2 regions of the Lysinibacillus capsici genome follow, and region 2 is predicted to be linked to the other one. Evidence: riboswitches for the same ligand, from Rfam matches in the RefSeq annotation. Region 2 holds a riboswitch; the other holds the start of a gene.

Region 1 (3,207 bases), 990 kb from region 2:
AAGTATTACAAAAAGAAGCAATGCGTACTACGAACTTTTTTACGGAAGATGACACGCTTCAAAAAATAGTAGAAATGATGTTAGATAAAGAGTTTTTATCCTATGCCCAACGAGAGTTAACAGATTTTGGTGAGCTATGTGCAGGTGATATTGATACGAGGGCAAAGCATACAGATCGACTGGGTGAGCCTCGCCTTCAAAGATATGATGCCTATGGTAAAGAGATATCAGAGGTTTGGGTTAATGATGGCTATAAAAAAACGATTGAAGAGACATATAATACTGGGATTGTAGGTTATGTACACAAGCATATTCCGCAGCTAGGTCACAAGGGGAATTATGTTTATAGCTTTGCACAAGGTTATTTGCTATCACATGCAGAACCTGGATTTTATTGTCCCGTAACATTGACGATGGCTACTGCCTATCTATTAGATCATTATGCAGATGAAGAGGTAAAGCAACGTTTTTTACCACATGTTTGTGCAACAGGTGACACAGATTTATATGAAGGTGCGACCTTTTTAACAGAACGTCAAGGAGGCTCTGACGTCGGTGCAAATGTGGTGGAGGCGAGAAAGGATGGCACTGCGTATCGTCTATATGGTGAAAAATACTTTGCATCCAATGCGGGCATGTGTGGTGTAGCGATGGTATTGGCACGAATAGAAGGGGCGCCAGCAGGTTCCAAAGGCTTAACGTTGTTTGCAGTTCCTTGGCGTAAAGAAGATGGAACAACAAATCATCTACGTATTCGCCGATTGAAAGATAAATTAGGCGTTCGGGCAGTTCCATCTGGTGAGGTAGAATTTGATGGTGCACTTGCCTATGTTGTAGGGGAGCAAAATAAAGGGATTTATTATATGCTAGAAGCACTAAATCTCTCAAGAATTTGTAATGCAGTCGCTTCTATTGGTATTATGCGTCGTGGCTTCTTAGAGGCAAAACATTATGTAACCAATCGACATGCATTTGGCAAGCCCTTAACACAATACCCTATGATTCAGGATACTTTAGGGAAATTTGCAGCTAAGTTGCACGTGGAAGTAGCGACAGTTTTTGATCTTATTCAATTATACGATAAAGTGACAAGTGGACAGGGAACACAGCAAGAACTTATTATGAATCGTTTATATATTGCCATTATGAAAAAAGAAACGGCAGAGCAAGCTGTTCACTATGCCAGTGAGGCAATTGAATTACACGGGGGTAATGGCTATATAGAAGACTTTGTAACGCCCCGCTTATTAAGAGATGCGCAAGTGTTGACGGTGTGGGAGGGGACGGCTAATATTTTGGCCTTAGAACTCATTCGTTTAGTGGATAAGTTTCATGCACATGAACTGTTTGTCTGTGAGATGGAGGAACGATTAGAGAAATTAGCTGACAGCTCACTAGTACAAATCGTTAAAGAACAATTGGCGAATATTTCTATGAAACTGCAAATTTTTAGCGCTTTAGACGCGGCAACGAAAACTTTTGAAGCAAAAGGTATGGCTGAAAAAATGGCTCACCTTTATGAAAGTGTCATAGCGGTTGAGTGGGCACATAAATTTGGTGGGAAATATGAAAAACTAGCGGACGTTTATTTAGAACAGACATGGTCACTAAGAGAAATGGGTGCTCAAATGAAAACAGTCCAATACTTTTCTGAAATTGTATAATGGCCGGGTAGTCGTCTTGAATGGAGGCGACTTCTTTCATTTTCATGTATAATGAAATCAACTGAATATTATAAAGGTTCTTTACTTAAGTAAAGTGAAAAGGGAAATCGGTGTGATTCCGATGCGGTCCCGCCACTGTAAGTGTGAGTTTTTTCAAATGATGCCACTGAAGATTTCGGGAAGGCTTGAAAAATCGCAAGTAGCACTAGCCAGGAGACCTGCCTTTATAACGACATGACAACCTACGAGGATAGGGTGGTGGATTTTGTATCAGTTTTTTGGTGCGATTTTGCCCCCTCATCGTTCAAAGATGAGGGGTTTTATTTTGATGCAGAATAAAGCGAAATGTCGCATGGACCAACGAAGGAGGATTCACATGAAGAAATTTTGGAAAATAGGATTATCAGCATTTTTAGCAGTAGGCTTGCTAGCTGCTTGTGGGCAGGAAGCAAAAGATAACAAGCCATCTAACGAGCAGCAAACACAGCAAGAAACAGCACAAGTGGATGAAGCAACATTCCCAATGACGGTAACAGATGCCCTTAATAAGGACATTACACTTGAAGCACCTCCTGAGAAAATTGTTTCACTTATTCCAAGTAATACTGAAATCCTTTTTGGACTAGGTTTAAATGATGAAATAGTTGGTGTTACTGACAACGACGATTATCCGCCAGAGGCAGCTGAGAAGGATAAGGTTGGTGGTATGGAGTACGATATTGAAAAAATTATTGCCTTAAAACCAGATATCGTTTTTTCACACGAATCTAGCATGTCTCTTTCAGAAGAGGCTATTGCACAGCTTGAATCAGCAGGTTTGAAAGTATTTGTAGTAAGAAACGCACAAGACTTTAATGAAACATATACAACAATTGAGCAACTTGGACGTGCTACAGGAAAATTACCAGAGGCAGAAAAAATTGTTGCTAATATGAAGGCAAAAGTAGAAGAAGTTTTGTCTAAAGTCAAGGATGTTGAACCCAAAAAAGTATTAGTTGAAGCATCAGATGAGCCAGATATTTATACAGCTGGCAATGGTACGTTTATGAACGCGATGCTTGAAATGATCAATGCAGAGAATGTAGCTGTAGATGGCGATAATTGGTATAAAATTGATGCAGAACAAATTATCGCAAAAAATCCAGATGTCATCGTGGTGACATATCATTATGTACCAGATATTTTAACGAAAATACCAAAACGGGCGGGCTTTGATACGATTAATGCCGTAAAAAATAATGCGATTGTGCAGGTAGATGAAAGTACTACAAGTCGTCAAGGGCCACGTTTAGCAGAAGGTCTAGAAGAATTAGCAAAAGCAATCTATCCTGAGGTATTTAAGTGAAAAAAATAGCACTAGCCTATACACTAACATGTACGCTTCTTCTTATTAGCATCTGGTGTGGCGTAGCGATAGGCTCAGTTCATATTCCATTAGAAGTATTATGGAATAAGGCGGTTGATGAAACAGCCGCCAATATTTTTTGGAAAATTCGTTTGCCTCGCGTGTTATTAGCGGGACTAGTAGGCGCATCTCTAGCTA
Region 2 (3,207 bases):
ATAGGCAGCTAGAAGTAGGGATATTATCACAATCAACCGAAAAATCAATTTCCTAGCATTAAATTTATTCATAAACTCACCTTCTTTGCGAAAAAAATTAAGTTAAGTGTACCATAAATCAAATTTTATTACGTTCTGAAACAATAAAGGTAGGGATGAATTATGGAAAAAGAGATTTTGCAACTTTTTAGTAATCTAACAGAGCATGATCGCGATATTCAATATGAATCTTACGAGGAATTAATGAAAATTATGCAGGAACCCGTAGATTGGACATATGCAGTTTGGGAACAGCTAATAAAAGCACTTACATACAATAATGGTTATTCTCGTGCACGTGCTGCACAAATTTTATGCGCTTTAGCTGCAAAAAGTGATCCAGAAGAAAGGGTCTTGGAGGATTTTTTAAAGATTTGGGCTGTGACTTACGATGAACAATCTGCTACGGCAAGGCATGCATTACAAGCAATTTGGAAAATTGGACAGGCGGGTCCAGTACAAAGAGATTTGGTTGTATCGTATCTAGCTAAAAGATTTCAAACATGTATAGATGAAAAACAGCCATCTCTTATTCGTCAGGATATTATTATGTCATTTAAAAAGCTATATGATCAAACAAATGACTCGAAATTATTAGATATTGCCCATCGTTTAATTAATGAAGAACAAGATGCTAAATATAAAAAGAAGTATAAGTCAGCCATCCGTTCAAAGTAGCGAGGTGGTGTTTTTTTGTGCAAATTCTTTGATGAACGATAGAATAGTCAACTATAATGAATGAAAAAAGGGGATTATGCATGAGCATTTATAATTATCTAGTTCGGAAGCCTAATGGCGAAATTTTATCGATGGAAACATATCGTGGAAAAACAATGTTAATTGTTAACACGGCAAACCAATGCCGATTTACATATCAATTTGAAGACTTACAGAAAATGTATGATAAATATGGAAAAGAGAATTTTGTAGTTCTTGGATTCCCTTGTGATCAATTTGGCCATCAAAATCCTGAAGATGGGGAGGAAACTAAGCATCTATGCAAGGTAAACTATGGGGTCACATTCCCGATTTTTGAGCTTGTACAGGTAAATGGAGAGGCTACACATCCACTCTTTAATTATTTAAAGCATGAAGTGGATTACCGAGAGTTTGGGAAGGCAAGTATGCAGGAGAAAATGTTGGCAGAAGCAATTGTTCAACTTGCCCCAAGCTTTTTAGATGGTCGTAATATTCGCTGGAACTTTACAAAATTTCTAGTAGATGCTAATGGTAAGACCGTCGCACGCTTTGAACCAACAGATTCACAGCTCGATATTGAAAAAGCAATTGAAACACTATTATAGTAAATTTCTTAATAATGTAAAAATTTGTTAGAGTTTTCTCTTCAAGTAGAAATAATGCTATATTTTAAAACTGTGTACAGCTATTTTTTCTGAAGCATATATGATAAACTGCTTTACAAATGAAATATTCTTGCAGAATAAAGGTGCTAATTAGCATAATCGGGAATCCGGTGAAAAACCGGAGCTGTTTCCGCAACTGTAAGTGCAGCCATTATAAAGATTTACCACTGTCTCAAAGAAGATGGGAAGGTCCTTTATAACACATTCGTTTCATGTGACGAACTGTACAAGCCAGGAGACCGACCTTTATTTGAACGTATAAAAACTTCTCGGAAGCTAGGAGGATATACGGCAAATACATAGGCTTTGTCCAGTTTGATGGCTCATTATGTTATTTTTGTCGTTCCTTTGCAAAAAGGAGCGACTTTTTTATGCCTTTCAAATATGAATTTTTCATTATAGAAAATAGGGGGGAAGCAAGTGAAAAAAGATGCCCGTTATTCTTGTTATCCATTTATGCGTGAGAAAGCTTCAACGGTCGATTTTGAAATTCGAACAGATAGCCTGACAACACATCTAGGAGTTGCATTAGCTGCGGTAAAAAAAGAGGATGTTCAAGTTGTTGCTGAGGATTTATTGCTTATGTTACCTATGGCTTATCATGTGAATGGCTCAGTACGTGGGAAATTAGCAGTAACTGAAGAGGATTTATCTTGGTTAAGTGAACGTTATGATTTTTACGTTCGCCATGTGAAGGAAGAGATTCAAAGTTTTGTTTTACCTCAAGGAACAGAGGCTGCTGCAGCCTTACATCTTTGTCGCAGTGAGGCAAAAAAATCATATCGTACTTTACACAAAGTATCAGAAGAACGAGAGGTTCCTGCTATTCTTTTCGATTACCTTGGTTTATTAGCTAATGTATGTTTTGTCATGGCTGTTTTTATGAATCAGCAAGCTGGAATAGCGGAAATACCGTTTATTAGTAAATCCTACCCAATGAAAAAGAAAAAGGAGAATAACAATGAAAAAAGTATTTAATTTCCAATGGCTATCAGTGCTCTTACTTGCACTGGTATTAGCAGGCTGTGGCACTGCTGAAGATACAAAAAATAAAGATGCTTCGCAAGATACACAACAAGCAGAGAAAACAAGCTATAAAGTGACAGATGACCGTGGAGTGGAAATAGCGTTTAATGAAGTACCAAAAACAGTTGTATCTTTACAACCAAGTAATACTGAAATTTTGTTTGCTTTAGGTGTTGGCGATAAAATTGTAGGAGCAACTGAGTACGATACTTACCCAGAGGAAGCACAAAAAATTGAACGTGTCTCTGATACTACGAATTTTAACAGTGAAAGAATTATAGCGTTAAAGCCAGATGTTGTCATTGCTTATACAATCGGTGATAAGGATGCACTAAAGCCGCTTGAGAACGCAGGAATTAAAGTATTTGTTATTCAATCTGCGACTACTTTTGATGATGTTTATGGAGATATCGAACAAATTGCTGCTGTGATGGGTGTTGCTGATAAAGGAAATAAATTAAATGAAGAGATTAAAGCGAAAATTGCTGAAGTACAAATGAAGGTGAAGGACGTAAAAACGCCGAAAAATGTTTATTTAGAGGTTAGCCCTAAGCCAGACATATATACAGCAGGCTCTAGCACTTTCCAGCAAGAAATATTAGATGCAGCTAATGTTAATAATGTTTTTTCTGACTTGAATAGCTGGGCAAAAGTGAGTGAGGAAGATGTTATTGCGAAAAATCCAGATGTTATTTTAACAACAGTAAACTATACAGAAGATCCAATAGGAGAAATTCTGGGAAGAGATGGTTGGAATACTGTGACAGCTATTCAAAAC

The links. A riboswitch is a leader RNA that binds a small molecule or an ion and turns the genes downstream of it on or off. The one in region 2 is predicted to bind cobalamin.
Region 1: it holds a riboswitch for cobalamin, as region 2 does, so the genes downstream of both, LCP48_RS03060 (ABC transporter substrate-binding protein) here and LCP48_RS21440 (hypothetical protein) in region 2, are expected to answer to the same signal.

The regions. Positions count from the first base shown of each region.
Region 1 is NZ_CP084108.1:630,557-633,763, forward strand. Features, by position in the region: gene LCP48_RS03055 (acyl-CoA dehydrogenase family protein) at 1-1,664, shown strand, start outside; cobalamin riboswitch at 1,722-1,904, shown strand; gene LCP48_RS03060 (ABC transporter substrate-binding protein) at 2,041-3,009, shown strand; gene LCP48_RS03065 (FecCD family ABC transporter permease) at 3,006-3,207, shown strand, end outside.
Region 2 is NZ_CP084108.1:4,336,594-4,339,800, reverse strand. Features, by position in the region: gene ytvI (sporulation integral membrane protein YtvI) at 1-72, opposite strand, end outside; gene LCP48_RS21450 (hypothetical protein) at 163-717, shown strand; gene LCP48_RS21445 (glutathione peroxidase) at 798-1,343, shown strand; cobalamin riboswitch at 1,468-1,665, shown strand; gene LCP48_RS21440 (hypothetical protein) at 1,824-2,381, shown strand; gene LCP48_RS21435 (ABC transporter substrate-binding protein) at 2,365-3,207, shown strand, end outside.